DNA from 4 places in the Streptomyces sp. NPDC058052 genome. Region 2 is predicted to be linked to each of the others. Evidence: riboswitches for the same ligand, from Rfam matches in the RefSeq annotation. Region 2 holds a riboswitch; each other region holds the start of a gene.
What was found. Region 2 has a riboswitch for cyclic di-AMP ahead of ACFVU3_RS20385 (transglycosylase SLT domain-containing protein). Riboswitches for the same ligand answer to the same signal wherever they lie in the genome.
Positions count from the first base shown of each region.

Region 1: linked by a shared signal. The riboswitch ahead of ACFVU3_RS30950 (M23 family metallopeptidase) and the one ahead of ACFVU3_RS20385 (transglycosylase SLT domain-containing protein) in region 2 are both predicted to bind cyclic di-AMP.
Region 3: linked by a shared signal. The riboswitch ahead of ACFVU3_RS26270 (C40 family peptidase) and the one ahead of ACFVU3_RS20385 (transglycosylase SLT domain-containing protein) in region 2 are both predicted to bind cyclic di-AMP.
Region 4: linked by a shared signal. The riboswitch ahead of ACFVU3_RS06155 (peptidoglycan DD-metalloendopeptidase family protein) and the one ahead of ACFVU3_RS20385 (transglycosylase SLT domain-containing protein) in region 2 are both predicted to bind cyclic di-AMP.

Region 1 covers NZ_JBHVRX010000029.1:61,440-68,780, reverse strand. The annotation lists gene ACFVU3_RS30965 (GNAT family N-acetyltransferase) at 1-2,459, opposite strand, end outside; gene ACFVU3_RS30960 (HPr family phosphocarrier protein) at 2,664-2,945, shown strand; gene ACFVU3_RS30955 (GntR family transcriptional regulator) at 3,150-3,833, opposite strand; gene ACFVU3_RS30950 (M23 family metallopeptidase) at 4,027-4,797, opposite strand; cyclic di-AMP (ydaO/yuaA leader) riboswitch at 4,805-4,966, opposite strand; gene ACFVU3_RS30945 (M16 family metallopeptidase) at 5,167-6,531, opposite strand; gene ACFVU3_RS30940 (M16 family metallopeptidase) at 6,558-7,341, opposite strand, start outside.
Region 2 covers NZ_JBHVRX010000014.1:52,056-59,396, forward strand. The annotation lists gene ACFVU3_RS20365 (SpoIIE family protein phosphatase) at 1-549, opposite strand, end outside; gene ACFVU3_RS20370 (alpha/beta fold hydrolase) at 779-1,543, shown strand; gene ACFVU3_RS20375 (universal stress protein) at 1,845-2,768, shown strand; gene ACFVU3_RS20380 (phosphoribosyltransferase family protein) at 2,901-4,205, shown strand; gene ACFVU3_RS20385 (transglycosylase SLT domain-containing protein) at 4,199-5,098, opposite strand; cyclic di-AMP (ydaO/yuaA leader) riboswitch at 5,103-5,288, opposite strand; gene ACFVU3_RS20390 (hypothetical protein) at 5,633-6,301, shown strand; gene ACFVU3_RS20395 (phosphocholine-specific phospholipase C) at 6,338-7,341, opposite strand, start outside.
Region 3 covers NZ_JBHVRX010000021.1:73,296-80,636, forward strand. The annotation lists gene ACFVU3_RS26260 (ATP-dependent Clp protease proteolytic subunit) at 1-622, shown strand, start outside; gene ACFVU3_RS26265 (hypothetical protein) at 630-935, shown strand; cyclic di-AMP (ydaO/yuaA leader) riboswitch at 1,250-1,456, shown strand; gene ACFVU3_RS26270 (C40 family peptidase) at 1,460-1,936, shown strand; gene ACFVU3_RS26275 (hypothetical protein) at 1,965-2,312, shown strand; gene ACFVU3_RS26280 (ATP-binding protein) at 2,334-2,768, opposite strand; gene ACFVU3_RS26285 (8-amino-7-oxononanoate synthase) at 3,086-4,264, opposite strand; gene bioB (biotin synthase BioB) at 4,421-5,689, shown strand; gene ACFVU3_RS26295 (adenosylmethionine--8-amino-7-oxononanoate transaminase) at 5,699-6,979, shown strand; gene bioD (dethiobiotin synthase) at 7,159-7,341, shown strand, end outside.
Region 4 covers NZ_JBHVRX010000003.1:328,544-335,884, forward strand. The annotation lists gene ACFVU3_RS06145 (STM4011 family radical SAM protein) at 1-407, shown strand, start outside; gene ACFVU3_RS06150 (SGNH/GDSL hydrolase family protein) at 394-1,197, opposite strand; gene ACFVU3_RS06155 (peptidoglycan DD-metalloendopeptidase family protein) at 1,358-2,341, opposite strand; cyclic di-AMP (ydaO/yuaA leader) riboswitch at 2,346-2,509, opposite strand; gene ACFVU3_RS06160 (tyrosine-protein phosphatase) at 2,898-3,719, shown strand; gene ACFVU3_RS06165 (DUF6126 family protein) at 3,778-3,942, opposite strand; gene ACFVU3_RS06170 (helix-turn-helix domain-containing protein) at 3,965-4,594, opposite strand; gene ACFVU3_RS06175 (aspartate aminotransferase family protein) at 4,668-6,053, opposite strand; gene hpnH (adenosyl-hopene transferase HpnH) at 6,064-7,080, opposite strand; gene ACFVU3_RS06185 (1-hydroxy-2-methyl-2-butenyl 4-diphosphate reductase) at 7,088-7,341, opposite strand, start outside.

The DNA.
Region 1 (7,341 bases), on a different contig from region 2:
AGCCGTGCGGCGGCCGCGACGCCGGCGTCGGGTCCGGGCGCGGGCAGGGTGGGGCGCAGGGCGATGCCGTACCGGCCGAGCAGTTCGCCGGCCTCCTCGGCGGTGAGGGTCACGCCCCGGGACTCCTGTCCGGCGCCCCGCTCGCCGAGGACCCGGTCGATGAGGGCGGCGGCGCCGGCCTCGTCGATGGAGTCGTACTCCGGTACGCGTCCCGGCTCGGCGGCCTGCCGGCGCCACTGGCCGTAGCGCACGGCCTCGGCGAGCGCGCGCACGGCCCGCTCGGCGGCGGGGTAGGCGGGGATGTTCCGCGCGGGAGCGGGCGCCGGGGCGTCCGGCGTCCCCTGGGGCGCGGAGCCGGCGGGGGTCTCCGTGCTCGCGGGGGTCTCCGTGCTCGCGGCGGTCCCCGGGCTCGCGGCGGTCCCCGGGCTCGCGGCGGTCCCCGGGCTCGCGGCGAGCACGGGGGTCCCCGGGGCCGCGGCGGCGACGGGGGGCTCCGGGGCCGCGGCGGCGGGGCGGCGGGTGCGTCCGGGGGCGGGGCGGGTGCTGGTGGCGGCGGAGAGCGCCTCGGCGAGGCCGCCCATCTCGACGTGGACGACGACGACCGGCTTGGCGGCAGCGGCGGCGCCGCCGCCGGCGACGGCCTCCCGGAGGGAGGCGGCCAGCACCTCGGTGGTGCCCTCGATGCCCACCCAGGGGATCGCGGTGACGACGACCGCGTCGCAGGAGTCGTCGGTGAGGGCCGCGGCGAGCGCGTCCCGGAAGTCGGCCGGAGTGGCGGCGGTCGTCAGGTCCACGGGCCGCTGCGGCCGCAGCCCCTCGGTCAGGCAGGCGTCGTACGTGAGCAGGCCGAGGGACTCGGAATTGCCGAGGATCGCGACGCGCGGCCCGGCGGGCAGCGGCTGTCCGGCGAGGAGCAGTCCGGCGTCGACGAGCTCGGTGACGGTGTCGACGCGGATGACGCCGGCCTGGCGGAGCAGCGCGGAGACGGTGGCGTGCGGGATGCGGGTGACGGGGACGCGGTGGCCGGGCGGGGCGCTGCCGCTGTGGCGGGCGCCCTTGACGACGACGACCGGCTTGACGGCGGCGGTGCGGCGGGCGAGCCGGGTGAACTTGCGCGGGTTGCCGATCGACTCCAGGTAGAGGAGGACGACGTCGGTCGCCGGGTCGTCGTACCAGTGCTGGAGGAAGTCGTTGCCGGAGACGTCCGCGCGGTTGCCGGCGGAGATGAAGGAGGAGAGGCCGGCGCCGCGCCGGTGCAGTCCGGCGAGGAGGGCGATGCCGATGGCGCCGGACTGGGTGAAGAGGCCGATGCGGCCGGCGGCAGGCATCTCGGGGGCGAGGGAGGCGTTGAGCCGGACATCGGCGGAGGTGTTGATGATGCCGAAGGCGTTGGGCCCGATGATCCGCATGCCGTACGAGCGGGCCTGGCGGACCAGGGCCCGCTGGCGCTCGCGGCCCTCGGTGCCGCTCTCGGCGTATCCGGCGGAGAGGACGACGAGGCCGCGCACGCCGTGCTCGCCGCAGTCGGCGACGACCTCGGGGACCCGCTCGGCGGGGACCGCGACGATCGCGAGGTCCACGGGGGCGCCGATGGCGGCGACGGAGGGGAAGGCGGGCACGCCGTCGAGGTCGGTCCCCGGGGCGTCGAGGGCGGGGTTGACCGCGTACGCCCGGCCGGTGAAGCCGGCGCCCAGCAGGTTCCGCAGCACGGTCCGGCCGACTCCGCCGGGGGTGCGTCCGGCGCCGACGACGGCGACCGAGCCGGGGGCGAGGAGCCGCTGGACGGAGCGGGCCTCGGCGCGCTGCTCGCGGGCGCGCTGGACGGCGAGGGAGCGGTCGGTGGGCTCCAGGTCGAGGTGGAGCCGGACGGAGCCGTCCTCGAAGCTGCGCTTCTGGGTGTAGCCGGCGTCCGTGAACACCTTGATCATCTTCGTGTTGGCGGGGAGCACCTCGGCGGCGAAGCGGCGGATGCCGCGCTCGCGGGCGACGGCCGCGATGTGTTCGAGGAGGGCGGAGGCGACGCCGCGGCCCTGGTGGGCGTCCTGGACGAGGAAGGCGACCTCGGCCTCGTCGGCGGGCGCCGAGGCGGGCAGGCCCCGCCCGTCGATCCGGTCGTAGCGGACGGTGGCGATGAACTCGCCGCCGACGGTGGCCGCGAGGCCGACCCGGTCGACGAAGTCGTGGTGGGTGAAGCGGTGGACGTCCTTGGCGGAGAGCCGCGGGTAGGGGGCGAAGAAGCGGTAGTACTTCGACTCGTCCGAGACCTGCTCGTAGAAGCTGACGAGCCGGCCGGCGTCGTCGGCGGTGATGGGCCGGACGCGCGCGGTGCCGCCGTCGCGCAGCACGACGTCGGCCTCCCAGTGGTCGGGGTAGGCGTGTTCCCCGGGGGCCGGGTGCTCCCCCGCTCCCGTCCCGCCCGCCCGCTCCGGTCCGTCCGCCTGCTCCGACGCGCTCCGCATGGGGCAAAGCCTACGACCGGGGTGCGACGGCGGCACCGTTCGCGCGCCCACTCCTCGGCGGTACACGGCTCGCGCGCCCCCGGCACCCCGTGCAAGGTAGGAGGGCCGAACGTCGCACGGACGCGGGACCCAGGTCGGCCCGAGCACGCCGCGACCCGTGAGAGACTGGTCTAGACAACCGCTGAAGACCCGAAGGGCAACACCATGGCTGAGCGCCGCGTCAACGTCGGCTGGGCCGAGGGCCTGCACGCCCGCCCCGCCTCCATCTTCGTCCGTGCCGCCACGGCCTCCGGTGTCCCGGTGACCATCGCCAAGGCCGACGGCAACCCGGTGAACGCCGCCTCCATGCTCGCGGTGCTCGGCCTGGGCGCGCAGGGCGGCGAGGAGATCGTGCTCGCCTCGGACGCCGAGGGTGCCGAGGCCGCGCTGGAGCGCCTCGCCAAGCTCGTCGCCGAGGGTCTCGACGAGCTCCCCGAGACGGTCTGACCCGGCGGGTCGTACCCCAGCCCTTCCCTGACGGCCGCGCCCCCGGACCTCCCGGCGGACGGGGCCGTCCGGCATTTCCGGGCACAGGGACGTCCGGGATTTTCGGGTACAGGCGTCTCCGGCATTCCCGGACTCACGTCATTCCTTTTTCGGGCAGCACGAAAAAGGCCCCGGAATTACTATTCTTTGTATACGACACCCGTGTTAATTCCGGGCACTCGCCGTGTTGACGGCATGTTGCGAAACCCTCACACGGCCCCGCTCGGGCCTTTTCAGCCGGTGCAGCGGAAGCGTGTGCTCGGCGTGCAGGGCGGTCAGCGCGCGGGCGCGCTCGGCGTCCCCGCGCGCGATGGCGTCCACGATCGCCCCGTGCTCGGCCCAGGCGTCCACCGGCCGGTCCGGCTGGTCCACCACGTACATCCAGGCGATCTTGTGGCGCAGCTGGGTGAGGAGCGCGGTCAGCGCCGGGCTCCCGGACGCCTGCGCGAGCGTCTCGTGGAACCAGCCGCCGAGCGCCCGCAGATCCTCGCCCTGGCCCCGCCTGGCCCGCTCCTGCCCCAGCCTCACCAGGCCGCGCAGCACCTTGAGGTGGGCGTCGGTGCGCCGCTGGGCGGCCCGGGCGGCGCCGAGCGGTTCGAGCAGCGCCCGTACGTCGAGGAGGTCGGCCGCCTCCTGCTCGGTGGGTTCGGCGACCTGGGCGCCCGCGTGCCGCCGGCTGACCACGAAGCCCTCGGACTCCAGGGTGCGCAGCGCCTCGCGGACCGGGACGCGGGAGACGCCGTAGCGGCGGGCGAGCTGGTCCTCGGTGAGCCGGCTGCCGCGCTCGAAGACCCCCGAGACGATGTCGTCCCGGATCGCCGTGCATACCGATTGCGCGGGAACCCGCATGTCCGACCTCCGCTTTCGCTCCGCGCGCACCGAATTCGAGCGGCGCTTCCTCCGCGACTCTATTGCAGCGCGCCGGAAATTCCGATGCCCCCTCGGAATTCGTCCGGTTCGCGGAAGCGGTCGTCATGGGCGAAGGGCGACGAAAAGGCCCCGGCTCGTGGGAGCCGGGGCCGTTTCGACGCGGGGTGACGGGTCAGAGGCTGACGCCGCGGGCGCGGAGGTACGCGACGGGGTTGAGGTCGGAGCCGTACTCGGCGGTCGCCCGGGCCTCGAAGTGGAGGTGGGGGCCGGTCGAGTTGCCGGTCGAGCCGGAGACGCCGATCTGCTGGCCGGGCTCGACGGACTGGCCGACGTAGACGCCGATGGACGACAGGTGCCCGTACTGGGTGTACGTGCCGTCGTTCATCCGGATCACGATGTTGTTGCCGTACGCGCCGCCCCAGCCGGCCTCGACGACGGTGCCGGAGCCGACGGAGACGACCGAGCTGCCGTAGGCCGCGTGGAAGTCGACGCCGGAGTGGCTGCCGGAGGACCAGAGCGAACCGCCGGTCTTGTAGCCGGTGGAGACGTACGAGCCGGCGACCGGGAGGTTGAAGGAGGCGAGGCGGCGGCGCTCGGCCTCACGGGCGGCGCGCTCCTTGGCCTCGCGGATCTCCTGGGCGCGGGCCTCGGCCTTGCGCTTCGCCTCCGCGCGCACCTTGGCCCGGGCCTCGGCCTCGACGGCCTCCTGCTCCTGGACGGCGACCTGGGCGCTGATCTGGTCGGCGATGGACTCGTCGGCGATCACCTGGATGAGGCCGGTGTCCTCGGCGGAACGGTCGTCCGTGTCGGCGGCGAGCGCCGGAGAGGCGAGGGTGCCGACGACGCCGGTGGTGGCGAGGGCGGCCACGCCGGCGATGCCGGCGCTGCGGCGAGCCATGCGGCTCGCACCACGGTGCTTCCCGGTGGCACGGGTGAACGCCAAGACGGTTCCTTTCCTTCCTTCTCGCCTACCGGGTTAGCTGACGGGTTCGGAGCAGGAAGGTCTCCTACGGACCCCTCCGCGTGACGAAGGCGTCCGATTCACCCCAGGGACTGCGTGGGTCCCCGGCTCCCCAGGCTCGCGCCTGACGGGGACTCGGCGATGACTGTCCGGTTGCCGCGGGTGCGGCGCGTGCGTGGGTCGGACAGACGCACCGACGCTAGGCCGGACGGGTGTCGATCGCCAAACAGACACGTGTTTTTGTAAGACATGCCACAGGGCATACGATCATTTTCTAGTGCCATAACGGACAAAGCGGAGGTCTCCGATGCGTCGTCACATCGGAGACCTCCGCCGGGTGCCGACGGGACGTCAGCTCACCACGGTCACCTCACCGATGCCGAGGGCCCGCACGGGCTCCTCGATCTGCGCGGCGTCGCCCACCAGGACGGTGACGAGCCGGTCCACCGGGAAGGCGCTGACGACGGCGGCCGTGGCCTCGACCGTGCCGGTCTCGGCGAGCCGCGCGTACAGCCGGGCCTGGTAGTCGTCCGGGAGGTGCTGCTCGACCTGGTCGGAGAGGGTCGCCGCCACCGACGCGGCCGTCTCGTACTTGAGCGGGGCCACGCCCACCAGGTTCTGCACGGCGACGTCCCGCTCGGCGTCGGTCAGACCGCCCTCCGCCAGGGTGCGGAGCACCTTCCACAGGTCGCCGAGGGCCGGACCGGTGTTGGGGGTGTCGACCGAACCGCTGATGGCGAGCATCGAGGCGCCGTGGCCCTCGCCGTCCGAGCGGAGCACCTGCCCGAAGGCGCGCACGCCGTACGTGTACCCCTTCTCCTCGCGCAGCACCGCGTCCAGACGCGACGTCAGAGTGCCGCCGAGGCAGTAGACGCCGAGGACCTGCGCGGCCCAGACGGCGTCGTGGCGGTCCGGCCCGATCCGGCCGATGAGCAGCTGGGTCTGGACGGCCCCGGGGCGGTCGACGATGACGACCCGTCCGGTGTCGTCGGCCGTGATCGGCGGCATCGGGCGCGGCGCGGCCGGCTTGCCGGTCCAGCCGCCGAGGGTCTCGGCGAGGACCTCGTCCAGGTCGACGCCGGTGAGGTCGCCGACGACGACCGCGGTGGTGGCGGCGGGCCGCAGGTACGCGTCGTAGAACGCGCGGACGGCGGCGGCGTCGATGGCCTCCACGGTCTCCTTGGTGCCCTGGCGCGGCCGGGACATCCGGACGGTGTCCGGGAAGAGCTCCTTGTAGAGCTGCTTGGCCGCCCGGCGGCCCGGGTTGGCGGTCTCGTGCGGGATCTCGTCGAGCCGGTTGGCCACCAGGCGCTTGATCTCGTCGGCGTCGAAGGCCGGGGAGGTCAGGGCCTCGGAGACCAGCCCGAGCGCCTTCGGGAGCCGGGAGACCGGGACCTCCAGGGAGACCCGGACACCGGGGTGGTCCGCGTGCGCGTCGAGGGTGGCGCCGCAGCGCTCCAGCTCGGCCGCGAACTCCTCGGCGCCGCGCTCGGTGGTCCCCTCGGAGAGGGCGCGCGCCATGATGGTGGCGACGCCGTCCAGGCCCTCGGGCTCGGCGTCCAGCGGCGCGTCGACGAAGATCTCGACGGCGACGACCTGCTGGCCGGGACGGTGGCAGCGCAGCACGGTCAGCCCGTTGTCCAGGGCGCCGCGCTCGGGGGCCGGGAAGGCCCACGGCTTCGCCGCGCCGGCCTGCGGCCGCGGGTGGAACTCCATGCTGGTCAGGGACTCGGCGGTGTCCGTCACTTCTCCGCTCCCTCTTCCTCGTCGCTGTCCTCGGTGGCGCCGGCGGCGCCGGCGGCCTCCGCCGTGCCGGTCGCGCTGTTCGCGCCGTTCGCGCCGTTCGCGCCGTTCGCGCCGTTTTCTACAGGCTCGTAGACCAGCACCGCGCGATTGTCGGGGCGGAGCCGGGCCGCGGCCACCTCGCGCACCTCGTCGGCGGTGATGCCGAGGACGCGGTCGACGGCGGTCAGGGCGAGCTGCGGGTCGCCGAACAGCACGGCGAACCGGCACAGTTCGTCCGCGCGGCCGGCCACCGTGCCGAGCCGGTCCAGCCACTCGCGCTCCAGCTGGGCCTGGGCGCGCTCCATCTCCTCGGCGGTCGGTCCCTCCGCGGCGAAGCGGGCCAGCTCCTCGTCCACGGCCGCCTCGATGACCGGGACCTCGACGCCGCCGGACGTCTTGACGTCCAGCCAGCCGAGCGAGGGGGCGCCGGCGAGCCGGAGCAGACCGAAGCCGGCGGCGACGGCGGTGCGGTCGCGGCGGACCAGCCGGTTGTGCAGACGGGAGGACTCGCCGCCGCCGAGCACGGTGAGGGCGAGGTCTGCGGCGTCGCACGCGCGCGTGCCGTCCTCGGGCAGCCGGTAGGCGGCCATCAGGGCGCGGGCCGGGACCTCGGCGACGACGACCTCGCGCAGCTGCTCGCCGATGACCTCCGGCAGGCCGCCGTCGCGCGGGGCGGGCTTGCCGTCGTGGCCGGGGATGGAGCCGAAGTACTTCTCGACCCAGGCGAGCGTCTGCTCCGGG
Region 2 (7,341 bases):
CGGGTCGCCGGGCCACCACACCCCGGTGCCGCCGGCTGAGAGTTCCGTGAGCACCTCGCCCAGCCGCAGCCCGCACCGGGTCATCCGCTCCCGGTCCCGGGCGCCGACCGGCAGGCCCGGGGTCGGCGGCCGCAGCACCACGAGGACCCCGAACCGCTCCCTGCCCGCGACGACGGGGACGTACAGCGAGGAGAACGGGAAGGGCAGGCTCGCCACCAGCTGCGGGAACCGGCGCATCGACTCCTCGACGTCCGCCAGGTGCACGGCCTGCCCGGAGCGGTGCACCTCTGCGACCGGGAAGGGCCGGTTGGTGTGCATCCGGGACCAGGGCCGGAACAGCTCGCCGGGCAGCCCGGCCAGCACCGAGAGCCGCAGCAGCCCCTCCGTGCCGGAGCGCAGGTAGACCCCGCCGGCGTACCCCCCGACCGCCTCGACGGCGTCCGTCGCCGCCTCCGCCAGAGCCTGCGTCAGGGCGGGCGGCGGCGGACCGGGCGGCGGGGCGTGCGGGCTCACACAGTCAGGATGCGCCCGGCGTGAAACCTGCCGCATCCCGGCGCCCGGCCCGCGGCCGCCCTCCACGGCCCGACGCCACGCGCGCGTGGCGGACGATGTCGGGGCCGGAACGACCCCCTCGCGCGTGCCGGAGTCGTTCCCCTGGCCCACCACCCTGTTGACCCGGCGCGTCCGGGCCGTCACACTCGGTCGTCGTCCGCCGCCGTCACGAGCGCGCGGAGGACACCACCACACACGCAGCACCACCTCGCGCACAGGGGGCACCATGACCGGCCGGGTCCTTCCGTACGACGTCCACGGCGACGGCCCGGGGAGGGCCCTCGTCCTCCACAACTGGTTCGGCGACCGCAGCAGCTTCGACGAGCTCCGCGCCCACCTCGACGAGTCGGCGGGCAGCTACGCCTTCCTCGACTGCCGCGGCTACGGCGAGGCCCGTGACGCCGACGGCGCCTTCACCATGGAGGAGGTCGCCGCGGACGCCCTGGCCGTCGCCGACGACCTGGGCTGGGACTCCTTCTCCGTCGTCGGCCACTCCATGGGCGGCAAGGCCGCGCAGCTGATGCTGCTCGACGCGCCCGAGCGGGTGCGCTCGATCGTCGGGATCTCGCCCGTCTCGGCAGCGGGCTTCCCCCTCGACGAGGAGAGCCGGCAGCTGTTCGCCGGGGCCGCCGACGACCCGGCGCTGCGCCGGGTGATCATCGACCACACCACCGGCGGCCGGCATGCCGCCCCCTGGCTGGACGCCGTCGTCGACCGCTCGGTGAGCCGCTCCTCGGCCGCCGCCTTCCGTGCCTACCTGGACTCCTGGTCCGGCCCCGACTTCCACAAGCGGATCCGTGACAACCCGACCCCGGTGCTGCTGGTCGTCGGCGCGCACGATCCGGCGCTGGGCGCGGAGGCCATGGAGGCGACCTGGCTGCGCTGGTATCCCAACGCCCGCCTCGAAGTCCTGGCGGACGCCGGCCACTACCCGCCGGAGGAGACGCCGAAGGACCTCGCCCGCGCCATCGAGGCATTCCTCGCGGCCTGAACTCCGGGGGTGGGGCCCGACCGCGGCGCGTCGCCGGGCCAGCTGGTGTCGCCGTCGGCCCGACTCCGGGCGTCGCCCCGCCCCAGGGTGCCGTCCGGGTCCCGCAGTCCCTCGCCCCGAACGCCCTCGCCCCGCACCCCTCGCCGTACAGGGTCCCGGGGCCCTCGCTTCCGGGACCTTTCGCGGGGCCGCGCGGGACTTCCGGCCCGCGTGGCGTCCGGTCCGGCGGGCAGTCCACGGGTGTACTCGATCACGAGGGCACCCGCGATCGGCGGAGCACCACCGGAAGGACGGAAGAGCGATGGGGCGCAGCGAGGAACCGGCCGCGGCGGCGGAGACCACGACCGGAGGGGCGGGCGGCGGTCCGTTCGTCCTCGTCGGGACGGACGGCTCGCCGTCGGCGCTGCGGGTGGTGGAGGTGGCGGCGCGGGAGGCCGGGCAGCGCGGCGTGCGGCTGGTCGTCGCGCACGCGTTCATCTGGCCGCTCTTCCGCGTGAGCCTGGAACCGTCCCTGTACGGGCCCACCGAGGGCGGGCTGCGGCGGCAGGCGCAGATCGTCCTCGACACGGCGGTGGCCCGGGCCAGGGCGGTGGCCCCGGACACGGAGGTCTCCGGCGAACTGATCTCGGGCGAGCCGCTGGTGGTCCTCGCCACCCGCTCCCGGGGCGCGGAGCTGGTGGTCGTCGCCAGCCGGGGCACCGGCGCCTTCGGCGGGCTGGTGCTCGGTTCGGTCGCCGTCCACCTCGCCGCCCACGCCGAGTGTCCGGTCCTGGTGGTGCGCGGCCGGGACGAGCCGGAGGGGCCGGTGCTGCTGGCGGTCGACGGCTCGCCGGACTCCGACGCGGCCGTCGACTTCGCGTTCGCGGAGGCGCGGGCGCGCGGGGCGGAGCTCGTCGCCGTCCACGCGTGGGCACCGCGTTCCGGGCCGGGGGACCTCACGCCGCTCTTCCACGGGGCCGAGGAGGTGCACGCGGAGGCGGGCCGCGTCCTGGACGCGGCGCTGGCCCGGGCCGCCGAGCGGCACCCCGGGACGAAGGCGGAGCCCCGGCTGCTGCGCGGCAAGCCCCGTGAGGTGCTGCTGGAGGAGAGCGGGAGCGCCCAGCTCGTCGTCATGGGCGCCCGGGGCCGCGGCGGCTTCGCCGGACTGCTGCTGGGCTCCGTGAGCCAGGCCCTGCTGCACCACGCCCACTGCCCCGTCGCCGTCGTCCGGAACAGCGCGGGCTGAGGCGGACGGCGGACCCACCTGCCGGGCCCCGGGCCGAGGCGGCGGTCCGCGGGCGGGTGGGACCCTGGAGGTACGGGCCGGGCCGGACGGCCCTCCGGCGGGGGGAAGCGCCCACCGGGAAGGCGGCACGTCATGTACTTCGCCGACCGCGTCGACGCGGGGCGGCAGCTCGCCGCCCGCCTCGGCCACCTCAAGGGCCGCGACGTCGTCGTCCTCGGCCTGCCGCGCGGCGGGGTCCCGGTGGCGGCCGAGGTCGCGGACGCCCTCGACGCGCCCCTGGACATCTGTCTCGTCCGGAAGCTGGGCGTGCCGAGCCGGCCCGAGCTGGCCATGGGGGCGATCGGGGAGGGCGGGGTGCGGGTGGTCAACGAGCAGATCGTGCGGGACGCGGGCGTGACCGCGCGGGACCTGGAGGCGGTCGAGGAGCGGGAGCGGGCGGTCCTGTCCGACCGGGCGCGGACGTACCGGGGCAGCCGCCGGCCGGTGCCCCTGGAGGGGCGGACGGTGGTGGTCGTCGACGACGGGCTGGCGACCGGGGCGACCGCGCTCGCCGCCTGCCGGGCGGTACGGGCCGGGGGCGCCGCCCGGATCGTGCTGGCCGTGCCGGTGGCGCCGTACGGCTGGACGGCCCGGCTCGGGGGCGAGGCGGACGAGACGGTGGCCGTGCACGCGCCGCAGGGGTTCGCCGCCGTCGGGCAGTTCTACCGGGAGTTCGACCAGACGCCGGACGCCGAGGTGGTGGCCCGGCTCGACCGGAGCAGGGCGGCGCGCGGCCCGGTGGTCCGGCACACCGCCGTACGGATTCCGGGCGGGGGACCGGAGCTGCCGGGAGATCTCGCGGTGCCCGACGGGGCCGCGGGGCTCGTCCTCTTCGCGCACGGCAGCGGGAGCGGGCGGCACAGTCCCCGGAACCGGGCGGTGGCCGCCGCCCTGAACCGCGCGGGGCTCGGGACGCTCCTCTTCGACCTGCTGACGGAGGCCGAGGCGACCGACCGGTCGCGGGTCTTCGACACTCCGCTCCTCGCCGAGCGGCTGGCCCGGGCCTCCGCCTGGACGGCCGCGTGGCCCGGGACGGAGGCCCTGCCCCGCGGCTACTTCGGCGCGAGCACGGGCGCGGCGGCCGCGCTGTGGGCGGCGGCCGCGCCGGGGGACGACGTGGCCGCGGTGGTGTCGCGGGGCGGCCGGCCCGACCTTGCGGGGGAGCGGCTCGCCGGGGTCCGGGCCCCGACCCTGCTGATCGTCGGAGGGAGCGACGAGCTCGTCCTGGACCTCAACCGGCGGGCCGAGGCGCTGCTGCGGTGCGAGAGCCGGCTGGAGGTCGTGCCCGGCGCCGGCCACCTCTTCGAGGAGCCGGGGGCCCTGGAGGAGGTGGCGGCGCTGGCGACCGCCTGGTTCACCGGCCGCTTCGGGACGGTGACCGGCGGGGAGGATCAGTAGGCGCCGTTGACGTTGTCGATGGAGCCGTACCGGTCGGCCGCGTAGTTGCAGGCGGCGGTGATGTTGGCGACGGGGTCGTACGGGTCGAGCGAGGTGCCCGGCACGTGGTACGCCGCGAAGGTCGGGTCGATGACCTGGAGCAGGCCCTTGGAGGGCGTGCCCTTGACGGCGTTGGAGTCCCAGAGGTTGATGGCGCGGGGGTTGCCGGAGGACTCGCGCAGGATGTTGCGGTGGATGCCGTCGTACGAGCCGGGGATGCCGTAGCGCGCCATGACGTCCAGCGATTCGCGGATCCAGCCGTCGAGGTTGTCGGCGTACCGGGTGGCGGCGGCGGGCGCGGCCTGGGCTGCGGTCCGGGCCTGGGGCTGGGCGGCGAGGGTCTGCACGGCGGGGGCCGCGGTGCGCCGCGCGGAGCGGCTCGCCCGTTCGGCGGAACCACCGGAGGCGGGCTTCGCCGCCGTCTTGCGGGCCGTCTTCGCCGGCGCGGGAGCGGCCTTCGCGGAATCCCGACGAATCGTCAGTTCGAGACCCGGGTGAATGAGTGACGGATTGTCACCGACAGTCGTGCGGTTTGCCTGGTAAAGCGACTTCCAGCCGCCCTGAATTCCCTTTCGGTGAGCGATCAGGGAAAGCGAGTCGCCCTTCACCACGGTGTACGCGCGGGCGGCGGCCGGAGCGGCGGGCGCGGCCTCGACGGCCTTCGTCACGGCGGCGGTCCGCGCGGTGGGCGCCGCGACGGCGGCGGCCGGTGCGGCGGAAGAGGTCGGCGCGGCGCCGGCGGTCGCGGGGACGACCAGGGGCAGGGCCAGGGCGACTCCGCCGGTGCCCGCGAAGGCGAGACCTCGGGAGACGGGGCGGCGTCGGGGGCGGCGGTGCTTGCCGTGAGCGGGCATGACGGTTTCCTCTCCGGCGCCTGCGAGGTGAGCTGTCGGGTTCGGACGGGAGGTGTCCGGCCGCGCGCACGCGGCTTCACCCCGAGCCGTTCCGGATGGCCGGACCGGCGGTGTGGTGGGTCCCCCGCTCCTGCCGTCGGGTGAAATGGGAGGTCTTTCGGGCGGTGGCAGGATTCGGCGATCCGCCCGAATGGAGGTGACCGTAGGCGAGAAATGCGGCGCGGAACAAGGCGCGAATACGAGGGAAAAGGAGAGGCAAAGATCCATATGCGGGAATTCAAGATCGGTGGCGCCGGGGTACCGTCCGGAATCCCTTGCCCCGCACGGCCCCCGAGGGGAGTGGCCGTGCCGGCGGCGGGCGGAGAGTGAGTCGCGTCACGGAGTGCGCAATGTCCGAATAGGGCGTCTCATTCCATTCATGGAATAGTGCGCCGTAATGCCCTTGGTCGGGAGGGTGAAGGTGAGGCGGAGGCGGCGAGCGACACGCGAGGCGCATAAGTCGCAAAGCGGACATTCATCCTTAATGATGTGGGAATGTCGCTTCCTGCTCCGCCGGCCGGCGTCCTCCCGCTCTCCGCCGCGCTTCTCGATCCCGACGCCCTCGACCACGAGGCGGCCCGGCTCTATGAGAGCGCCGTCCGGGAGCGCCTGCTCGCGGACGCCCCGGTCCGTTTTGAGCCGGGCCCCGACGGGCCGGGGCCGGCCCCCGAGGCTCCGGAGTCCGCCGCCGAGGCGTGGCGGGGTCTCCTCTCGGTCCCCGTCGACCGGCTCGTCGCCGACGCGCTGGGAGCCCTGCCGCCGGCCCCGCCCGCCGAGCGCCCGCTGCCCGGCCGGATGGGGGCGGCGCTGCCGGACCGGCTGCACGCCTGGCGGCGGATCGGCCGCTCCGACGTGCGCCCCTCCGTCCACCTGGCGTACGCGCGGCGGGTCCTGACCGAATGGGGCTGGCAGAACACCCCGTACCGGCTGCGTGACGCGCGCGGCGCCCGGTGCGTCTGCGGCGCGCTGCTCGCCGCCCACCGGCTCGGCCACGGCAGCGCCTCGACGATGAACGAGGCCGGTGCCTGGATCATGGCCGAACTGCGGTCCCGGGGCTGGCACGGGCTCATCGGCCCGTGGAACCGCGCGCCGGGCCGAACCGCCGAGGACGCCCTCGCGCTCGTCGACGCCACGATCCGGCGCGCGGCCCTGGCCGGCCGCTGACCTCCGGGCCCGCCGCGCGCGGGCCCGGAGGGGCGGTCAGCCGGTGACGCTGGGCGCGCCGGTCTCGATGTGGCCGGTGTACCGGCGCGACCAGGTGCCGTCGATGTCGGCCAGGATCGTGAAGTCGTACCAGCCGTCCGTGTAGGCCACCGCGTTGAAGAAGTCCTCCCGGGACGAGCCGGCGGCGACGGTGTACGTCCACGGGCCGTCCGTACGGTAGGCGTTGGAGCGGACGGTGAACGTGACCGGGCCGCCGGAGGAGTTGGTCAGCCGGAACCAGATCGCGGTCTTCCCGGTGCCCGGCTCGACGGCGAAGCGGGACGCCACCTCGATGTTCTTGCCGGCCTTGGAGGCGTCGCCGATGAAGCGGCGCAGGAAGCGGTTCGGGCCCATCATCGAGAGGTCGTACTTGCCCGAGCCGTGGCCGAGTCCGACGTTGAAGTAGTCGGTCGCGGTGGCGCCCGGGTCCACCGTGTACTGCCACGCGGCGGTGTCCCGGTGCTGGTGCGGGTGGATCGAGAAATGGGCCGCGCGGCGTGCCTGCGGGCCCGCGTTGGTCATGGAGAACCAGGCGAGGATCTTGCCGGCGGCGCCGAACTCGAAGCGGTCCAGGTTGCCGTCGGGCTGGTAGGGGAGCGCCCGCGCGGGGCGGGTGCCGGTCTCCTGGGCGGGCAGCGCGTTGTTCTGCGGCGCGGGGTTCGGCAGCGGGCCGCAGGTGGCCATGCCGATGACCTTCGCCGTCGACGGCAGGCCGGCCGGGACCCCGTACACCGGGCGGGCGAAGTCGAAGACGCCGGTCAGGTCGCCGGTCACCTTCCGCCGCCAGGCGCTGATGTTCGGGCAGGCCGCGGGGGTGCCGAGGGCGGTGGTCCAGCTCTCCAGGAAGCGCAGCACCGAGGTGTGGTCGAAGACCTCCGAGCTGACCCAGCCACCGCGCGTCCACGGCGACATCACCAGCATCGGGACCCGGAAGCCGAGGCCGATCGGCACGCCGTCCAGGTACTCGCCGGGCGTCCCGGGCGGGGCGACCGGAGGCGGCA
Region 3 (7,341 bases), on a different contig from region 2:
GGACGCACGCCACGTGCTGCCGGAGTTCTCGGAGCGGACCTCGTACGGAACCCGGACGCTCGACCCGTACGCGAAGCTCCTGGAGAACCGGGTGGTCTTCCTGGGCACACCGGTCGACGACATCGCCGCGACCGACGTCATCGCCCAGCTCCTGCACCTCGATCACGCCGACCCCGGGCGGGACATCGCGCTGTACCTCAACTCCCCCGGCGGCTCGATGACCGCGATGACCGCGATCCACGACACGATGCGGAGCCTGGCGAGCGACGTGGAGACGACCTGCCTCGGCCAGGCCGGTTCCACGGCGGCGGTCCTGCTCGCCGCGGGCACCCCCGGCAAGCGGATGATGCTGCCCGGCGCCCGGATCACCCTGCGCCAGCCGGTGCTGGACGAGTCGTTCACGGGCCGGCCCTCCGACCTGGACCTCCAGTCGCGAGAACTGCAGCGGCTGCGCGACATGATGACGCGGCTGCTCTCCGCGCACACCGGGCAGGGCGAGGAGCGGATCGCCGCCGACACCGACCGCCCGACCGTCCTCGACGCGCCGGCCGCGCTCGCGTACGGCCTGGTCGACCACGTCATCAGCGACCGCCGGGCCGCCTCCGGCCCGTCGGCCCGGTGAGGCGGCGATGGTCCCGGAGCTGCCACCGCTGCCCGCCCTGACGCGCGCCGAGGGGCAGTTCATCGACGCGTACCTCGAAGTCGTCGACCTCCTAGGGAAGATCAATCCATCCAGGACCTCGCATACCTATGGGGCCCTGCGTGCCGCGCAGGCGCTGGCAGGCCGGGTGGAGGCGCTGCGCGAGGCCCTGACGCTCATGCATATGCGGGGCGAGAGCGAGGTCCACGCCGAGACATTGGCCTGCGCGCTGCGGGTGTTGGACGGCGAGCGGCGCGCGGCGCGCGTCACCGTGCCGGGAACACGGGCCAGTTGACATTCCGACGTGTCGTGTCGAGCCCCGGACGGCCGACACGGGACGCAGAATCTGTCCCCCGTTCGGCGTAGTCGAGGAATCGACAGTTGGGGCGGGCGAGTTGCGCAACAGGTGTACGCATTTGGCGGAATGGGACATTCCGACGCTGGTAAGAGGCTCGTCGGCCAAACCTACGACGATCACGAAACCGTCTTGTCCACCCGTATGGATCAGTCGTGAGGAGCCTCACATAACGCCGTTTCCGCTCGGTTTTCGCCCGACTCGTGGGTCAAGATCCTCGACGACGACAAGCCCCCGCCATCCAGGCGGGGCGGTCCGGGCGGACGCCGAGTCCTGCCGCCGTCCCGGACGTCTGGTCGACAGGATTGGACCGGCAGGAGTGGAGGACCCGAGCAGTACGGGTCGACCGCGCTGAATCCCCAGCGCGGCCGTCCCTTGGGGTGAAGCCGCAGCCGCGGCCGGGCATCTTCGCCTGCCCGAACCCGACAGGTCATCCTTCACAGGCGGCTGACGAAGGGTTGCGCATGACTGCGCAGATGCATGTCCCGTCCCTGCTGTCCCGGGCGGGAGCCGTCTCGGCTCTCACCCTCGCCGCCGTCGGCGGCACGCTCCTCGCACCCGGAGCGGCACCCGAGGCCCAGGCAGCCACCTCCCACGCGACGAAGGCACTGGGCGTCGCCGCCGCCAAGAAGGGCGCGCCCTACCGGTACGGTTCCGCGGGACCCACCCGCTTCGACTGCTCCGGGCTCACGCTCTACGCGTACAAGAAGGCGGGCAAGTCGCTGCCCCGCACCGCGCAGCAGCAGTACAACAAGACCCGGCACATCTCCGCCTCCAGCCGGCAGAAGGGCGATCTGGTCTTCTTCCACTCGGGCGGCCGGGTCTACCACGTGGGGATCTACGCCGGCAGCGGCAAGATCTGGCATTCGCCCAAGACCGGCTCCTGGGTGAAGCTCGACAAGATCTGGTCCTCGAAGGTCTCCTACGGGCGCGTGCGCTGACCCACCGGCGCCCGCGGTCGTCCCCGGGGTGCGGTGGCGCCGCCGCACCCCCCACCGCGGGCGCCTCTCCCCGCTTCACCGCACCCTGTGCCAAAAGACCGGGGCGTACCGCCAGGCGTACACCCTCGACCGCCGGGTCACCGCCAGCGTCTGCGTCTTCCGCGACCCGGAGGACGGCCGGTACGTCATCCTGCCGCCGTGCGGCGTCTGCCAGGAACGTCTCGCGCTCTGGGGCCCGGACGTCGAGGTCGGCGTGCCCGACCCCGAGGACCCGACCCGTTGGCTCTCCCGCAGGCTCGTCGAGGTCAATCCGTACTACTGGGCCCCTCACTTCGCGGGCGGCTCGTGGCCCTCGACCACGATGCACTCCACATGAGCGGGGGCGACGAGCCGTTCGTCAGGCGGGGACGGCGGCCGCTGCCCACGGCAGCGTGATCGACACGGTCTTGCCGCCCTCGGCGGTCGGCGCGACCGAGAGCCGCCCGCCGGCCTCCGCCGCCAGGACCCGGATGATCACCATGCCGCGTCCGTTGTCCTGCTGCACGGCGGCGGGAAGCCGGCGCGGGAACCGCGGATGGCTGTCGGTGACGCCGATCCGCAGCACCTCCTCGCGGTCGAGACGCAGCTCGACGGTGAAGGTGGGCGATTGCCCAAAGGTGTGCTGCACCGCGTTGGTCGCCAGCTCCGAGACCATCAGCCGGATCGAGTCCGCCGCGTCCCCGCACTCGTCCAGACCCCAGCGGCCGAGCACCTCCGCCACGAACCTCCGCGCCGTGGCGACCGCGGCGGGATCGCTCGGCAGGGTGACGGATGCTTCCTGGTGATCTGCCATGGCGAGGTCGTCCCTTTCCCGCCGGGGCCGTCGCCCCGGATCGCGCTCCGCGTCAGACTGCCACCGATCGCGGGCCCGGGTGGGACGTTCTCCCGAGATATGCCCCGTTCTGTCGCCCGAAGCGGTGAACTCTCGCCCCTTGAAGCGCCCTTGGGCCGACGCCCAGCGCCCCGCCGGAACCCCTGGCCTCGTCCCCGGTCGGCGCGCTCCACGTCGTCCCGTGGCAGCGCGCCCCACGGCGTCCCGACCCGACGCGCTCCACCGTGTCCCGAACAGACGCACTCCTCACGTTGCCGGCGCGCTCCACACGCCGCGTGTCAGCGCGCCCCGGCCGGCGCGGTGCGTACGATCGTCGCCACCGCCCGCTCGATCTGCGCGTCCGTGAGGTCCGCGCGGGCCGTCAGCCGCAGCCGCGAGATCCCGTCCGGCACCGACGGCGGCCGGAAGCACCCCACGGACAGGCCCTGTCCGCGGCAGTCGGCCGCCCATCGCAGGGCCTCCTCCGGTCCCGGCGCGCGGACCGAGACCACGGCCGCGTCCGGCCGCGCCGAGGTGAACCCGGCCTCGGTGAGCGTCCGGTGCAGGGTGGTCGCGACCGTACGCGCCCGCTCGGCGAGACCCGGATCGGCGGAGATCAGCCGCAGGCTCGCGAGCGCCGCGCCGGTGGCGGCCGGGGCGAGCCCGGTGTCGAAGATGAACGTCCGCGCCGCGTTGACCAGGTGCTCGATCACCCGGGCCGGGCCGAGGACCGCGCCGCCCTGGCTGCCCAAGGACTTCGAGAGGGTGAGCGTGGCCACCACGTCCTCGTCGCCCGCGAGCCCGGCGCCGTGGAGCGCGCCCCGGCCGCCCGCGCCGAGGACGCCGAACCCGTGCGCGTCGTCCACGACGAGCCCGGCGCCGTGCTCGCGGCAGGCGGCGGCGAGCTCCTCCAGCGGGGCCCGGTCGCCGTCGACCGAGAAGACGGAGTCGCTGACGGCGAGCGCCCGGCGCCCCGGATGCGCCTCCAGCGTCTTGCGCACGGCCTCGGGGTCGGCGTGCGGGACCACGGCGGCCTCCGCGCGGGCGAGCCGGCAGCCGTCCACGATCGAGGCGTGGTTGGCGGCGTCGGAGACGATCAGCGCGCCCGGGCCGCCGAGCGCGGTGAGCGCGGCGAGGTTGGCGGTGTAGCCGGAGGAGAAGACGAGGGCCGCCTCGAAGCCGCAGAACGAGGCCAGTTCCTCCTCCAGCCGGGTGTGCAGCTGGGTCGTACCGGTGACCAGACGCGAACCGGTCGCGCCGGCGCCCCAGCGGCGGGCGGCCTCGGCGGCCGCTGCGGTGACCTCGGGGTGCCGGGTGAGGCCGAGGTAGTCGTTGCCCGCCAGATCGAGCAGCTCCGACTCGGCCGGCCGTGGCCGCAGCGTCCGTACGAGCCCGGCCTCCGCCCGGCGGCGGGCCTCCGCCCCGGTCCAGTCGAAGGCGGAACGGCGCGGGGGCTGGGTCGGCTGGGCCTGGGACATGCGGCGATCCTTTTGTCGGCACCTTTTGTAGGCAGCGCACAGACCCTAACGGCAGCGGGCCGAGGTCGGGATGTGGTCATACACACACCTCGATCGGGCTCGTTTGTTCAGATCCTCCTTGGCCGAGGGGTGTGCGGTAGGCAAGGATCAGCGCTTATGGACCTGCTGAACACGCTGGTGGAGAAGGGGCTGCGGCGCGAGTCGCCGACCCGTGAAGAAGCGCTCGCCGTGCTGGCGACCTCCGACGACGACCTGCTCGATGTGGTGGCCGCGGCCGGCAAGGTGCGCCGTCAGTGGTTCGGGCGGCGGGTGAAGCTGAACTACCTCGTCAACCTGAAGTCCGGACTGTGCCCGGAGGACTGCTCGTACTGCTCGCAGCGGCTCGGCTCCAAGGCCGACATCCTCAAGTACACCTGGCTGAAGCCGGACGAGGCGTCCCAGGCGGCCGCGGCGGGCATCGCCGGCGGCGCCAAGCGCGTCTGCCTGGTCGCGAGCGGCCGTGGTCCGACGGACCGGGACGTCGACCGGGTCGGCAGGACCATCGAGGCGATCAAGGAGCAGAACGAGGGCGTCGAGGTGTGCGCCTGCCTCGGTCTGCTCTCCGACGGCCAGGCCGAGCGGCTGAAGACGGCGGGCGCCGACGCGTACAACCACAACCTCAACACCTCCGAGGGCACGTACGGCGGGATCACCACCACCCACACCTACGCGGACCGGGTGGACACCGTGCAGAAGGCGCACGCGGCGGGCCTCTCGGCCTGCTCGGGCCTGATCGCCGGCATGGGCGAGACCGACGAGGACCTGGTCGACGTGGTCTTCGCGCTGCGTGAGCTGGACTCGGACTCGGTGCCGGTCAACTTCCTCATCCCCTTCGAGGGCACGCCCCTGGCGAAGGAGTGGAACCTGAGCCCGCAGCGCTGCCTGCGGATCCTCGCCATGGTCCGCTTCGTCTGCCCCGACGTGGAGGTGCGGATCGCGGGCGGCCGCGAGGTCCACCTGCGGTCGATGCAGCCGCTGGCGCTGAACATCGCCAACTCGATCTTCCTGGGCGACTACCTCACCAGCGAGGGCCAGGCCGGCCAGGCCGACCTCGACATGATCGCGGACGCCGGCTTCGAGGTGGAGGGCGCGGGGACGACCACGCTGCCCGCCCACCGCGCCGACGCGCTCGCGGCGGCGGGCGGCGGCTGCGGTTCGCACGCGTCCGCGGGCGGCTGCGGTTCCGCAGCGGCGGGCTGCGGCTCGCACGCGGACACGGACGCGAACGCGACGGCCGGTGGCGGCTGCGGCCCGTGCGGCGGTGGCCACGCGGCTCCCCCGGCCGAGGCTCCGGCCGCGGTGTCCGCGGACGCCTCGGACGCCCGGACCGACCTGGTGGCGGTGCGCCGCCGCGGGGCCGGCACGGACCTCGCGCCGAACGCGTAACGGGTGCCGATGCGCAACGACGAACTCCTCGCCCTGGACCGGGCGCACGTGTGGCATCCGTACGGCCCCATGCCGGGCCGTGCGGAGCCGCTGGTGATCGCCTCCGCGTCCGGTGTGCGTCTGCACCTCGCCGAGCCCGCCGAGGGACGGACCGAGCTGATCGACGGCATGTCCTCGTGGTGGTCGGCTGTGCACGGCTACAACCACCCCGTGCTCAACGAGGCGGTGCGCGGCCAGCTCGACAAGATGAGCCACGTGATGTTCGGCGGGCTCACGCACGAGCCGGCCGTACGCCTCGCGGCCCGGCTCGTCGAGATCACGCCCGAGCCGCTCCGGCACGTCTTCCTCAGCGACTCCGGCTCCGTCGCGGTCGAGGTCGCGGCCAAGATGTGCCTGCAGTACTGGCGTTCGCTCGGCCGTCCCGCCAAGCGGCGGCTGCTGACCTGGCGCGGCGGCTACCACGGCGACACCTGGCAGCCGATGTCGGTGTGCGACCCCGAGGGCGGGATGCACCAGCTGTGGTCCGGCGTCCTCCAGCAGCAGGTCTTCGTCGGCGAGCCGCCGGCGACGTACGAGGAGTCGTACGCCGAAGTGCTCCGCGCCACGATCGCGCGGCACGCGGACGAACTGGCCGCGGTGATCGTGGAGCCGGTGGTGCAGGGCGCGGGCGGCATGCGCTTCCACGACCCCGGCTATCTGCGGGTGCTGCGCGAGGCGTGCGACGCGCACGACGTGCTGCTGGTCTTCGACGAGATCGCCACCGGCTTCGGCCGCACGGGCACGCTCTTCGCCGCGGACCAGGCGGGGGTCTCACCCGATGTGATGTGCCTGGGCAAGGCGTTGACGGGCGGATACCTGTCGATGGCGGCGACGCTGTGCACGAGCGCGGTGGCCGACGGCATCTCCCAGGGCGAGGTGCCGGTGCTCGCGCACGGTCCGACGTTCATGGGCAACCCGCTCGCATCCGCGGTCGCCTGCGCCTCCATCGACCTGCTCCTCTCCCAGGACTGGGCGCGGGAGGTCAAACGGATCGAGGCCGGGCTCCGCGACGGCCTCGCGGGCACCGAGGACGTCCCCGGCGTCCGCGAGGTACGGGTGCTCGGGGCGATCGGCGTCGTCCAGCTCGACCACGAGATCGACATGGCTGCGGCGACCCGGGCGGCCGTCCGGGAGGGCGTCTGGCTGCGGCCGTTCCGGGACCTCGTCTACACGATGCCGCCGTACGTGACCGAGGACGCCGACCTGGCGCGGATCTGCGCGGCGGTGCGCGCCGCGGCGACCGCGGGCTGACCCCGCCCGGAGACGGCGTCCGGCCGGCCCCGGCCGGACGCCGTCGCACGGGAACGGGCACCGGCACCGGGGCCGGCACCGAGACCTGACGCCCACGCACGGTCGCGAAGAACCTGTGCGCCCGCGCACGGATCCGGGGAATCCGGAGGCACGCGCGCGGTCGCGAAGAAAGGAACACCATGAGCATCGTCGTCGTCAGCGGGACGGGGACGGAGATCGGCAAGACCGTCGTCACGGCGGCGGTCGCCGCCGCGGCCGTCGCCGCCGGACGTTCGGTCGCGGTCCTCAAGCCGGCCCAGACCGGGCTCGCGCCACGGGAACGCGGCGACGCGGACGAGGTCGTACGGCTCTCGGGCGCGAAG
Region 4 (7,341 bases), on a different contig from region 2:
GGCTGCGGGCCGCGCTGCCGGACCACGTCTACCTGTGGGTGAACGCCGCCGAGGGGCACACGTACACCGACGCGGAGGCGGCGGCGTGGACGGGGATCGACCCGCTCTTCCCGTACAGCCGGCGTCCGCACCGCTCGGCGGGGCTGCCCTGCCGGACGGGCGAGTCGGTGGTGTCGGTGGACGGCGACGGGACGGTGCGCCGCTGCCACTTCGTCCGGGCCGAGCTGGGCAATCTGTACGACGGCTCGTACCGTGCCGCGCTGCGGCCCCGGGCCTGCCCCCTCGCCGTCTGCGACTGCCACATCGGCTACGTCCACCTGGAGACGCTGCCGCTGTACGACGTCTTCGCCGGCGGGGTCCTGGAGCGGATCCCCGCCGGCGCGCGTCCGGGTCCTACAGGGGCATGAGGTCGGGGCGCTTGGCCTCGACGTGGTCGCCGGAGCTCTCGCCGCGCAGCCGGCGCCCGATCCACGGCACCAGGTACTCGCGCGCCCAGTGGATGTCGTCCCTGCGGACCTCCAGCGGGCCCCGGGCGGGCAGCGGCGGCCACTCCTGGTCGGGGTCGGCCGGGACCGGCAGGCCCAGGACCTGGGCGGCGCGCAGCGCGACCCGGGTGTGCCCCTCGGGCGAGAGGTGCAGCCGGTCGTCGTCCCAGGCGCGCCGGTCCTGGACGGACCGCAGCGACCACAGGTCGAGGACCGGGCAGTCGTAGCGGTCGGCGATGGCCCGGACGTGGGCCGTGTACGTGGCGATCTTGCCGCGCAGGTGCTTGAGCACGGGCACGTCGCGGGTGTCGAAGCCGGTGGTCACCATGACGGTGCCGACGGCGGAGGTGAGGTCCCGGACGGCCCGCTCGAAGCGCTCGGCGACGTCGTCGGGGTCGGTGCCGGGGCGGATGATGTCGTTGCCGCCCGCGCAGAAGGTCACCAGGTCGGGGGCGAGCTCCTTCGCGCGGGGCACCTGCTCGGCCACGATCTGGTCGAGGAGACGCCCGCGGACCGCCAGGTTGGCGTAGCGGAAGTCCTCGGGGTCCGGCCGCTGGTCGGCGAGGAGCACGGCGAAGCGGTCCGCCCAGCCGACGTAGGTCCCGTCGGGCCCGGGGTCCCCGACGCCCTCGGTGAAGCTGTCACCGATCGCCGCGTACGACCCGAATGAACCGAACGCGTTCTTGTCTGTTTCTCTCGAATCGTCTGCCACGGCAGCACATCCTTCCGTTTCGGATGTGACCTACGCGACCGTAAGGAGGGGTTGACGGCGGGTGATATATGCCACCGATAAAGAATTTGCCAAGCCGGAATAGGCGAAGGCCCGGCACCAGGGGTGCCGGGCCTTCGTCGCGGCCGATGGGCCGGACGGGTCAGATCGAGACGCCGTGCTGGCGCAGGTAGGCCAGCGGGTCGATGTCCGCGCCGTAGCTCGGCGAGGTGCGGATCTCGAAGTGCAGGTGCGGGCCGGTGGAGTTGCCCGTGGAGCCGGAGAGGCCGATCTGCTGGCCGCCGCTCACCGACTGGCCCGCGGAGACGGACAGGGAGGAGAGGTGGGCGTACTGCGAGTAGTTGCCGTCGGCGTGCTGGATGACGACCTCGTTGCCGTAGGCGCCGCTCCAGCCGGCGGAGACGACCGTGCCGGCGCCGACGGCGCGGACGGTGGTGCCGGAGGAGGCGATGAAGTCGGCACCGGTGTGGTAGCCGGAGGACCACATGGAGCCGGAGGCGCGGTACGGGGTGGAGACGCCGCCGGAGACGGGGGCGACCCAGCCGGAGGAGGTGGCCTGCGCGGAGGAGCCGGAGGACTGGGCGGCGGCCGGGGCGGTGGCGCGGTCGGCGGAGCGCGAGGCGCGGGTCTGCTCGCCGGCGGACTGGGACTTCTGGACGGCCTTGCGCTCGGCCTTCGGGGCGGCCTTGGCGGCCTTCGGGGCGGCCTTGGCGGCGGGCTTCGGGGCGGCGGCCTCGGCGGTGTTCTTGGCGCCGAGGGTGAGCTTCATGCCCGGGAGGATCAGCGAGGGGTTCTCGCCGACGACCTGGCGGTTGTCGGAGTAGAGCTTCTGCCAGCCGCCGGCGACGTTCTGCTCGACGGCGATCTTGGACAGGTAGTCGCCGGCGACGACGGAGTACGTCTTCGGGGCGGCGGCCTGGGCGGCCGGCGCGGCGGCGGCCTGGGTCTGAGCGGCGGCGCTCACGACGGTGGCGGAGACGGCGGCCGGGGCCGCCTGCTCGGCGGCGTGGGCTCCGGTGGCGCCGATGAGCGGCAGGGCGACGACGACGCCGCCGGTGCCGGCGGCGACCAGGCCACGGGTGATCAGGGTGGACTTCTGGCGGCGGTGCTTACCGTTCGCGGGCATGGCGAATTCCTCTCCGGCGCCTGCGAGGTGAGCTGTCGGGTTCGGACTGGAGATGCCCGGCCGCGTTTCTCACGCGGCTTCACCCCGAGCCGTCCTGCATCGCGGGACCGGCGTACTTCCTTGGGTCCCCCGCTCCTGCCACGCGATGGGATGGGGTCGAATTCCGGGCGGTGGCAGGATTCGGCGGTCCGACCGGATTGACGGCGACGCTAGACGAGCGGGGTCGGCACGAACAAGCCGGTGAATTCGACGGGCATTCCGGGGCGATCTTCGGGCCCGGAATTCCGGTCACCCTCCGTCGATGACGGTCCCTCGATTCCCTTTCCGGAAAGGGTGATTGGACCGGGCGGTCGGCCACGATCCGTCACCTCTATGACCCTGCTCACGCACCGGATTCCATCTCCCCCTCAACCAGGGCGTGTTACCCCAAGCGTCATGAATATGGACAGATCGCCCATTACCGACCAGGGGGGTGCGCCACGACCCGCGCGCCGGGATGATTGCGGGGGGAACCGATCTCGTCCGGTCCCGCGAACGCCTACCCCCAGGAGCATCCGTGACGCAGCAGTTGCCGCAGGTCCAGCCCCTCGAACCCGGCGAGCCCGAGCTCGCGGAGGTCCGCAACTTCCGGGACGTGGGCGGCCTGCCGACGACGGACGGACGCGCGGTCCGGCCCGGCACCCTCTTCCGCAGCGGCCACCTCGCCGACGCCACCGAGTCCGACGCGGCCTTCCTCGACGGCCTCGGCCTGCACACGATCTTCGACTTCCGCAACGCCGCCGACGCCAAGGTGGAGGGGCCGGACGTCGAGCTGCCCGGCGTACGGAACGTGAACATACCCCTGAGCGACCCGGCCGACGGCAAGGAGTTCTGGCGGATGGTCCGCGAGGGCGACCTCGTCACGCTGCGGGACCTGCTGGGCGACGGCAAGGCCGCGGAGCGGATGACGTCCTCGTACCGCCGGATGATCGTGGAGCGGACCGCCGAGCACAGCCGGGTCCTGCACTCCCTCGCCGAGGACTCCGTCCCGGCCCTGATGCACTGCGCGGCCGGCAAGGACCGCGCCGGGCTCTCGATCGCCATCACCCTGCTCGCGCTGGGTGTGGAGCGCGCGGCGATCGAGGCCGACTACGTGAAGTCCGACGCGCCGCACCGCCGCTACAAGGTGCGCCGCAGCTCCACCGCCCGGGACGCGATGGCGCCCGAGGTGATGGAGCTGCTGAGCCCGCTCTTCGACGCGCGGGTGGAGTACCTCCGGGCCGCCTTCGAGACGATCGACACGACCTGGGGCTCCGTGGACGCCTACCTCGCGGAGGGCCTGAAGCTGGCGCCCGAGACCCGCGAGCGGCTGCGGGAACGGTTCCTCACGGAGGCGTGAGCCACCACCCCGGGGGACCGGCCGGGCTCAGCCCGCACCCGGTCCGCCGGACCGGGCCCTACTGGTTCTGCCCGCCGAGCATGAAGAGCAGGTAGAGGAAGCCGGCGAAGAGGTGACCGGCGATCAGGTACGCGAAGAGGCGGAGCACCAGCCCCTTGGGGAACTTGCCCTCACCGCGCTCCTCGCCGGTGACCGGGGCGGAATTAACTGACTTGTCGGACATGTCGACCAACCCTTCGGGGGGCTCAGCGGGGGTGCGGGGCGCCGCCGCCCAGGCACATCTCGGCGGCGGGGCTCTGCAGGAGCGTGTGGACGAACAGCACCTCGGCGCCGGCGCGGCCGGCCGCGCCGATCCGGTGCGGGGTGAGCGAGTCGAAGTGCGCGCTGTCCCCGGGATCGAGGAGGTGCACGGTCTCGCCGAGCGCGAGCCGCACCTGCCCTTCGAGGACGTGCAGCCACTCCTCGCCGGGGTGGACGCGGACGATGTCGGCCCGGGTGGCGTACGGCACGTGGACGCGCAGGCACTGCATGGCCCGGCCGGCGCCGCCGGCCTGCCGGTAGATCCAGCCGTCGGCCTCGACCGGATCGGAGCGGTCGGCCCGGATCACCGGGTCGCGCTCGGGCGGGGTCTCCCCCAGCAGCTCGGCGACCGTCGTACCGTAGATACGGGCGAGGGCCAGCAGCATCGGCAGCGAGGGCTGCCGGTTCCCGGTCTCCAGCCGCGAGAGGTGCGCCGGGGAGAGCCCGGCCCGCTGGGCGGCGGCCTCCAGGGTGAGCCCCCGGCGCCGGCGCAGCGCCCGCAGCTGCGGGGCGACGTCGGGCAGGATGTCGGGGGCGGCGGTTTCCGGGGCGGAGCCCCGGGGGACGTGGTCCATGAGTCCATTCCGCCAGGATCGTGCCTCTGAGGCAAGTTTCTTGCCCCAGAGGCAAAAACCGGGGTGACCGGTCTCAGCGCTGGGCGACCGCCTGCTTGACCAGCGTCTTCCCGAAGTCCCAGAGCAGCCCGCCACCGTCGTGGGCGTCGTCCATGACCGCCGTGAAGGCGGTGACGAAACGGTCCACGTCCGCCTCGTCGACGACCAGCGGCGGGATCAGCTTGATCACCTCCAGATGGTCGCCCGAGACCTGGGTGAGGATCCGGTGCCGCTGGAGCAGCGGGACCACCACCATCTGCGCGAAGAGCCCCTTCCGGGCCGCCTGGAGCATCGCCCACCGGCCGCGCAGCCCCAGCGAGCTCGGCCGGCCGAACTCGATCCCGATCATCAGCCCCCGGCCGCGGATCTCGTGCAGCAGCTCGTACCGCGGCACCAGCTCCTCCAGCCGGCCCTTCAGCAGTCCGCCGACCCGCCGCACGTGCGCGACGGTCCCCTCGGACTCCATCACCGACAGCACCGCGAGCCCCGCCGCCATCGCCTGGGCGTTGGCGCCGAAGCTGGCCGAGTGGACCAGCACCCGGTCCATGGACGAGTAGACCTTCTTGAAGATCCAGTCCTTGCCGAGGGTCGCGCCGACCGGCACGTAGCCGCCGGAGAGCGCCTTCGCCACGCAGACCAGGTCCGGCTCGACGCCGTCCTCGTGCTGGTACGCGTAGAAGTCGCCGGTCCGCCCGAGACCGGTCTGCACCTCGTCGGCGATCAGCAGCGCCCCGTGCCGGCGCAGCAGCTCCTGCGCGGCCGCGAGGAAGCCCGGCGGGGCCTCCTGGACGCCCTTGCCCTGGATCGGCTCGACCACGAAGGCGGCCACGTCCCCCATGCGGAGCTCGCGCTCCAGGGCGTCGAGGTCGCCGAGCGCGATCGGCGCGTCCGGGAGCAGCGGGTCGAAGCCCGCCCGGAAGCCCTTCTCGCCGTTGACGGAGAGGGCGCCGGTGGTGAGCCCGTGGAAGGCGTGGTCGCAGTAGACGATCCTCGGGCGTCCGGTGGCGTACCGGGCGAACTTCAGCGCGGTCTCGACGGCCTCGGTGCCGCTGTTGCAGAAGAAGACCCGGTCGAGGTGGGGGCTGTGGGCCAGCAGCCGCTCGGCGAGCAGTCCGGGCAGCGGCGGGCAGTCGAAGCGGGTGAGGTCGGGGAGGTCCGCGTCGAGGACGTCGTGCAGGGCCCCGCGGACGACGGGGTGGTGCCGTCCGAGGCCCATGACGCCGAAGCCCGCGAGCATGTCGAGGTGGTCGTTGCCCTCGGCGTCCCAGAAGTGGGCGCCGGCGGCCCGCTCGTAGACCTTGTCGAAGCCGATGGTGCGCAGCATCCGCGGCAGCTGCGGGTTGAGGTACCGGGCGTGCAGCTCGTACCGCTCGCCGCCGCGCTCGGCGAGCAGCGCCCGCAGGTCGAAGCCGTCGGTCATGGCCCGCCCCTCAGCTCCCCGAGACGGTCTCGCGGACCGCCCGCAGCGACTCCTTGAGCGAGCCCATGGTGGCGAGCACGGCGGTCGGTTCGTAGCCGCAGTGCGCCATGCAGTTGGCGCAGCGCGGGTCCTTGCCGCGGCCGTACTTGTCCCAGTCGGTCTCCTCGACGAGTTCGCGGTAGGTGGGGACGTAGCCGTCGCTCATCAGATAGCAGGGGCGCTGCCATCCGAAGAGGGAGTAGTTGGGGATCGCCCAGGCGGTGCAGGGGAAGTCGGCCTTTCCTTCGAGGAAGTCGAGGAAGAGCGGCGAGTGGTTGAGCCGCCAGCGGCGCCTGTTCCCCCCGGCGAACGCCTTCCTGAAGAGTTCCCTGGTCTGTTCGACACCGAGGAAGTGTTCCTGGTCGGGCGCCTTCTCGTAGGCATAGGCGGGCGAGATCATCATTTCGTCGACCTGGAGGTCGTCGTTGAGGTAATTCAGCACCTCGATGATCGTCTGCGGTGTGTCCGTGTTGAAGAAGGTCGAATTGGTGGTGACCCGGAATCCCCGCCGCTTGGCCTCCTTGATCGCCGCCACGGCCTCGTCGAAGACGCCCTCCTTGGCGACCGATTCGTCGTGGCGTTCGCGCAGTCCGTCGATGTGGACGGCGAAGGCGAAGTACGGCGAGGGCGTGAAGTCGCCGAGCTTCTTGCGCAGCAGCATCGCGTTGGTGCAGAGGAAGACGTACTTCCGCCGGGCGACCAGCTGGCGCACGATCTCGTGGATCTGGGGGTGCATCAGGGGCTCGCCGCCGGCGATGGAGACCATCGGGGCGCCGGACTCCAGGACGGCGCCGACCGCCTGGGCGACCGGCATCCGCTGCTTCAGCACCCCGGCCGGGTGCTGGATCTTGCCGCAGCCCTCGCACTTGAGGTTGCAGGCGTAGAGCGGCTCCAGCTCGACGATGAGGGGGAACTTGTCCCGCTTGCGGAGCTTCTGTTCGAAGAGATAGGTCCCGACCCGGACGGACTGACGGAGCGGCATGGCCATAACTCGCTCACCTCCTGGGGAGCAGCAGAGAACGGTGCCATTCGAAGAAAGCGGGAAGGACGGCACGCAGGACACGGAAGGCCGATATTCCCCCGCGTACCGTGCCGATACGGACCAGTTCGTGCTCGGGGGCGTCCACGACCACCCGTACGGCGGCAACGGGCCGGGGTCCGGCCGCCCGCGCGGTACGGAGGGTGGCGGCGGACTCCATGTCGACGGCGATCGCCCCGCCGGCGGCCAGCGCGGCCCGCTCGGGTCCCC